3 regions of the Paenibacillus sp. FSL W7-1332 genome follow, and region 3 is predicted to be linked to each of the others. Evidence: riboswitches for the same ligand, from Rfam matches in the RefSeq annotation. Region 3 holds a riboswitch; each other region holds the start of a gene.
The links. A riboswitch is a leader RNA that binds a small molecule or an ion and turns the genes downstream of it on or off. The one in region 3 is predicted to bind ZMP and ZTP.

Region 1 (2,267 bases), 2.6 Mb from region 3:
AACTGCGACCCGTCTTCCAACCTTGGTCACCGGTTTCCCAAAAATGCGCAGCTGCGTATTCGGAACAGCCAGTGCTTGCTCGGCACCGGTAATTGAGTAGTCCTCCAGTTCTCGCGCAGCTTTCAGCGGACGGCTGGCTCCCGGCGTTATTAATTCGATCTCCGGGATTGGAAAACCAAGAATGGCACGGACGTGAAGCGCGAATTCAGATAAATTTTGCGTCACCAGCGTAACCAAGCCGGTATCATGCGGTCGCGGAGACACCTCGCTAAAATACACTTTATCCGCAGCAAGGAACAATTCAACACCAAACAATCCATATCCGCCAAGCTCGTCGGTAATCGTCCTTGCAATATATTTAGCTTCCTCCATTTGCTCATCGGACATGTTGTGCGGCTGCCAGGATTCGATATAGTCCCCGCTCTCCTGAATATGACCGATTGGCGCACAGAAGCTTGTTCCATTGACGGAGCGAACGGTCAAAAGCGTGATCTCTGACTGGAACGTAATGAATTCCTCAATGATCACTCTGCCGTTCTGCACGCGGCCGCCTTCCATCGCGATGTTCCAGCAGGACTCGATATCCCCTTCGCAGCGGCATACACTCTGGCCTTTGCCTGAGGAACTCATCAGCGGTTTTATCACGCACGGAAAGCCCATATCCAGGACAGCCTGTTTAAATTCCTCATAAGTATCGGCAAATCGATAGCCTGCAGTAGGCAGTCCCAACTCCTCGGAAGCCAACCGGCGAATCCCTTCACGATCCATCGTAAGCTTCGCAGCTCTGGCAGTAGGAATAACCCGGTACCCCTCTTCCTCCAGTCTAACCAGCTCCGAAGTAGCGAGCGCCTCGATTTCGGGTACGATCAGGTCCGGCTTCTCTAGCTCGATGATTGCGCGTAATTTCTCCCCATCCAGCATATCGAGGACATGGCTGTGATCGGCAACATGCATGGCAGGAGCGTCAGCATAACGATCGACCGCTACGGTTTCAACACCCAGTCTCTGGGCCTCAATCACGACTTCTTTTCCGAGTTCTCCCGAACCTAGCAGCAGTATTTTCTTCGTTTTTAACATCGTTGTTTTATCCCCTTTTCGTAGTTTCAGAGACTTATAAAAAAAGCAGAAAATAATAAAGAGGTAAGGGAAATAAGCTTCCCTTACCTCTGCCCAGGCGTACGGCCGTCGTCATCTATGTGCTCCCTCATGGTCCCCCATGCTACGCCAGTTACACATAAACCTATACATTGTTATTTAAATCATACTTAATCTTCCCGTTAATTGCAATATCACCGTAAGGCGACATTAGGATTTAGACTTCAGCATATCGATGGCATCCTTCAGCGATTGCGAAAGCCACTTCTTAGGGTGGATTTATCGCCAAAACGAGAAATTTCGTTATTGATCTATCGCTTTAAAGGATTGATGAATGATAGGGTCCAACATATAATATGGATAAATTCATTCCTGTCAGATATTTGAAAGGAGACTTGCTGTGCTGCCCTATTCCAACCCCAATCATGATTTTGCCTTTGAACAAGCCGTAATCGGAATGGCATTGATATCGTTTGATGGTTCGATTCTTAAGGTCAATTCGGCACTAAGTGATCTATTGGGATATTCACAGCAGGAGTTAACTGCCGGGGCGCCACAAGAAGATAGCAGCATCCGCGCCTTATTGAATCAAGTGGTTTGGAACGCAAGAGCCGCTCAAAATCAGCAGCAATCCATAACCCAGTTTGAATATGTTTACCACCATCCATCCGATCGTGAAGTATACCTCAGTGTACGTATCAGCGTTAAGGAGGAGCTGGCGCAGAATTTCCGTGGCTGCTTGGTACAGTTTGAAGATCGAACCTTGCTGAGACAACTTATGAAGCAGCTGGAGCTGAAGGAACAGAAGCTAAACGAGAAGGAAAATTCGTTTTTGCAGCTGTTGGAAGGACTCCCCTTATCCGTACTCATAACAAAAAAAGGCATTGTCCACTATGTTAATCCTGCCGCGCTCAGACTTGTTAATGCTGCGCATCCCCGTGACGTCCTCGGGATTTCAACCGACGTGGTAGTCGACGCATCGCACCATAACAAACTGATGAAACGCAGGGCAAAATATGCCGAGAGCGGAGAGATCGGAAGCGTCGATTATCGGATACGCTGTCTGGACGGGCAGGAGAAAATGGTCACGGGATTCACGTTGATCATAAATTATGAAGGCGAAAAAGCGGCGGTCGGAATCTTCAAGGACATCACAGAGCAGCAGATGGAAG
Region 2 (2,267 bases), 2.4 Mb from region 3:
CTCCAATCTCAAGCGGATACCTGATGATCCTAAACGGTCCCGGTAATCTCGTTTGGTTTTTCGTCAATCTTTCATCCTTAGGCAGCTATCCACCCAAAAGAGCGTTGACGGCTACAGAGCCGATAAAGACAAGTGTCATTACCAGCAGGCTTAAACCGATCACGAATTTAGTCTTGAAGGTAGTCGACAGCATGAGCAAGCTTTTGAAATCCAGCATCGGGCCGAGCACGAGGAAGGATACGAGCGGACCTACGGTAAAGGTGTGCGTGAACGCCGATGCTACAAAGGCATCCGAAGTCGAGCAGAGGGACAGGATGAAAGCAAACCCCATCATGAACAGGTAAGAAGCGGTGGGACCGTTCCCCAATGCCAGCAGCTCTTCTCTAGGAATGAAGGATTGGATGCAGGCTGTCAGGAATGCGCCAAGAACCAGGTATTTGCCCATTTCGATCAATTCGTCTCCGGCGTGGACAAACAGGCTTCTCCAGGTTTTGGGATGCTCGTGCAGCTTGCGTTCACCAACGGCGGAATCTTGTTCGGAAAACTCTTGTAAGGAACGCTTGAGCGGGTTGTTCCTTGAAAAAACATAGACAAGCAAACCTACCGTTATCGCGACTGCAAAAGCCAGTCCCATCCGGCCGATCGTCACTTCGGGATGCGAGCGGAAGGCCATGAACGTCGCAGCGAACACAATGGGGTTCAGGATAGGTCCGCTGAGAATAAAGGTTACAGCGATGTAGGCAGGCATCCCCTTAAGCATCAGCCTTCGGACGACCGGGATCATCCCGCATTCACAGATGGGAAACACGATCCCCAGCATGGAAGCGAACAGGACGCCGATGACCGGGTTTTTGGGCGTGATCCGACGCACCCACTGTTCTTTAACGAACAGCTGAAGAAGGGACGACAGCAGCACTCCAAGCAGCACAAAAGGAAGCGCCTCAAGGAAAATGCCCGTAAAAACCGTTTTTACCTGCTGTATGTCACGGCTTGATATTAGACTTGAATCGTTCTGCAGCCATATCGTCAAGACCGGTATCACGAAGACAAGCGGAATCATGAAGGGCAGCATTTTGAAGATTACCGGATATTTCATTCAAGGCCTCCTGGAGCGAATTGTTCTTAGGACATTCTATGCTTGTACCATCGGCAACATACTCGATTCTTGCAAATTAATCAAAAAGATTACGATTTAATAGGTGAACTTCATGACCGGTAGCGCGAAGTCCAAAGTCGTGGTATATTTAAAAAAAGTTATCTGTGTGTTACTGGCGTAGCTTGGGGTACCAAGAGGGAGCACATAGGATCATATGCCGTACGCCTGGGCAAGAGGTAAGGAGACGATTAGTCGCCTTGCCTCTTTATGTTTTTAATACAATGGCGAAGGAGCGGATTAGCATGAGTAAGGAACCCGTAATTTTGGATGGAAAAAAGGTATCCGATGATATTAAGGCAAAGCTGGCGGTGAAGGTACAGGAATTGAAGCAGCACGGGATAACGCCTTGTCTGGCAACGATTCTGGTTGGCGATGATCCTGCTTCGGCGACCTATGTACGGATGAAGGGAAATGCTTGCGAGCGGCTTGGCATCATATCCAAGAAAGTGGTGCTGGAGACCTCGACCTCGACTGAGGAGCTGATCGCCGCGATACAAGAGCTGAACGAGGATCCGAATGTCCACGGTATTCTGCTGCAGCATCCGGTACCGCATCATATCGATGAACGGGCGGCTTTTGATGCCATAGCCATTGAAAAAGACGTGGATGGAGTAACCACGCTCGGTTTCTCGCAAAATGCGTTTGGTTTTGCCGATTATCCGTCTTGTACGCCTGCCGCGATTATTGCGATTATGGATTATTATGATCTGCCGATCGAAGGGAAGCATGCCGTGGTGGTCGGACGCAGTCCGATTCTGGGTAAGCCGGTATCGATGATGCTGCTCAATCGCAATGCTACCGTTACGATCTGCCACTCGAGAACGAGGAACCTCGGGGAGCTTGTGTCCCAGGCGGATATCGTGGTTGCGGCCGTAGGCAAACCTAATTTCATTCAAGGGAGCTGGATTAAGCCGGGTGCCGTTGTATTGGATGCCGGCTACAATAAAGGGAATATCGGCGACTGCGATTATGAAGCCTGCGCGAAGGTGGCATCTGCGATTACACCGGTACCGGCAGGTGTCGGCCCCGTTACGATTGCTACATTGCTGAAGCATACCGTCGAATCGGCCGAGCGAACCGTGCAAGCCTGAAGGAAAACCACAGACAATTT
Region 3 (2,267 bases):
GCGGAAGGCATGCTGAGAAAGCTTGCCAAACAACGGGGCATTCCGCTGGAAACGAAGTCCGCCGGCGTCTCGGCCGTGGACGGAATGCCGGTGTCCCATCATGCGGAATCCATCCTGCGAGACCAGGATATCCAGGAACGCTTGGTGTCCAAGCCGTTGACCGCGAACCTGGTGGAATGGGCGGATCTGATTCTGACGCTGACCCAGTCGCATAAGCAGTATGCTATAAGGCAGTTCCCGCACGCCGCTGACAAGATGCACACGCTGAAAGAGTTTGTTGAGGATGACCGCCGGGTGCTGGACGATCTGCGGGAGCAGGATAGTCTGTATGCAGCGCTTGAGCTGGCCAGATCTCTGGGCCACGATGTCAGCGACCGTGACCGGGAGCGTCTGATCGAGCTGCGTCAGCGCATCCCGAGCTTCGATATCTCCGACCCTTTTGGAGGCTCGCGGGAGGAATATGAAGCGACGGCCGCAGAGATACGGACGGCGTTGTTCCGTCTTTTGGACAAGCTGGAAGCGGATCGGCATAACTAAGTCTAGCTTTTAGAGATATAAAGCCTGCCATTGGGCTAAAAAGCCACTTGCCTTTCGCATGGTATTGCTTTAAGATGAAGGTGAAAAACAAATGATCCGGTGTAACTGGCGACGAAGTGGATGAAACCACGATGGAGCATCGGAATATACGGCCGGTCGCCTGGGCAAAGAGCATTTGGAGCACTATACGTGCGCCGACTGCTCTTTTTTCGTCTTTTGCGCCCGATTTGGGTTATAATGAAACAAGCTAAAACGCAAAAGCGAACATACGAGGGGGTTTTTCATAGATGAAAATTGCATTGGGTACGGATCATGCCGGCATTCGTCTGAAAGAGGAAATCGTGGGAGTCATTCGGGGTCTTGGACACGAGGTGGAGGATCTGGGCTGCGGCTGTTCCGACTCCGTGGATTATCCCGATTATGCCCTTCCGGTGTGCGAGAAGGTCGTCTCGGGTGAAGCGGACCGCGGCATTCTGATCTGCGGTACGGGGATCGGCATGAGCATTGCGGCCAACAAGGTGCCGGGCATTCGCTGCGCGCTGACACATGATGTGTTCTCAGCTAAAGCGACGCGCGAGCATAACGACAGCAACGTGATTGCGCTGGGTGAGCGTGTCGTCGGTCCCGGACTTGCTGCCGAAATCGTCAGCGCATGGCTGACGACGGATTTCAGTCATGGCGAGCGCCATGTCGGCCGCGTGAACAAGATCAAGGCCATCGAGGAGCGTTACCTGAAGAATGAATCGCGATAAGTGAACGCGTAATACAGCTGCGGCTATCGTGATATGGGATTGAAGCATCTTCTGTGAAAAAATCATCGGGAGGACTGTGACATGACGGATATCTCCAAGGTTTCCTTGAACGAACAGACAGCGCGTATTGTCCGCGAACTGGCCGAAGCGGCCGATTTAGGCCCGGGTAAAGTGCTGGTCATCGGAGCCAGCACCAGTGAAGTGGTTGGACGCCGAATCGGTACGGGCGGCGCTCTTGAAACGGCGCAGCAGCTTCTCCAGGGCATTGCCGCGGTTCAAGCGGAATTCGGTTTCGCGGTGGCCTATCAATGCTGTGAGCATCTGAACCGTGCGCTTGTCATGGAACGCGAGCTGCTCGAGCGGCTGGGCTTGACGGAAGTGGCGGCAGTTCCCATTCCGGGTGCGGGCGGGTCGATGGCTTCTGCAGCTTACCGCAGCATGAAGGAGCCCTGCCTTGCGGAATCGATTGAAGCCCATGCGGGTGTCGATATCGGCGAGACGCTGATCGGCATGCATTTGCGGAGAGTGGCGGTTCCATTCCGGCCGACCGAGCGTTATATCGGGGAGGCGCGCGTAACTGCGGCTTATACCCGCCCCAAGCTGATCGGCGGAGAACGTGCGGTGTACCGACTCGAGCAGAGGGATGATTCCACGCTGTGCGATTGATTCGAATGAGAACTCGCTTTTTTAATGATGACAACTTGTAGTTTTAAGTTTGCAAGAAAAAATAACGATGGATTATGGGAGGATATGAACATGATGGAACATTTGCGGAAGAGTGACCCGGCTGTATTGGAAGCGATGGATTTGGAGCTGAAGCGTCAACGCAGCAACATTGAGTTGATTGCTTCTGAGAATATTGTCAGCGAAGCGGTTATGGAAGCAATGGGGACGGTGCTGACGAATAAATATGCGGAAGGCTACCCTGGCAAACGCTATTACGGTGGCTGTGAGCGTGTGGATATCGTGGAAGATATC

Region 1: linked by a shared signal. The riboswitch ahead of purT (phosphoribosylglycinamide formyltransferase 2) and the one ahead of rpiB (ribose 5-phosphate isomerase B) in region 3 are both predicted to bind ZMP and ZTP.
Region 2: linked by a shared signal. The riboswitch ahead of MKX98_RS20440 (tetrahydrofolate dehydrogenase/cyclohydrolase catalytic domain-containing protein) and the one ahead of rpiB (ribose 5-phosphate isomerase B) in region 3 are both predicted to bind ZMP and ZTP.

What each region holds. Positions count from the first base shown of each region.
Region 1 is NZ_CP150209.1:4,399,007-4,401,273, forward strand. It holds gene purT (phosphoribosylglycinamide formyltransferase 2) at 1-1,077, opposite strand, end outside; ZMP/ZTP riboswitch at 1,162-1,242, opposite strand; gene MKX98_RS19580 (ATP-binding protein) at 1,496-2,267, shown strand, end outside.
Region 2 is NZ_CP150209.1:4,576,316-4,578,582, reverse strand. It holds gene MKX98_RS20445 (permease) at 86-1,096, opposite strand; ZMP/ZTP riboswitch at 1,255-1,334, shown strand; gene MKX98_RS20440 (tetrahydrofolate dehydrogenase/cyclohydrolase catalytic domain-containing protein) at 1,399-2,247, shown strand.
Region 3 is NZ_CP150209.1:6,976,113-6,978,379, reverse strand. It holds gene MKX98_RS31760 (low molecular weight protein arginine phosphatase) at 1-537, shown strand, start outside; ZMP/ZTP riboswitch at 629-710, shown strand; gene rpiB (ribose 5-phosphate isomerase B) at 825-1,289, shown strand; gene MKX98_RS31750 (TIGR01440 family protein) at 1,371-1,955, shown strand; gene glyA (serine hydroxymethyltransferase) at 2,046-2,267, shown strand, end outside.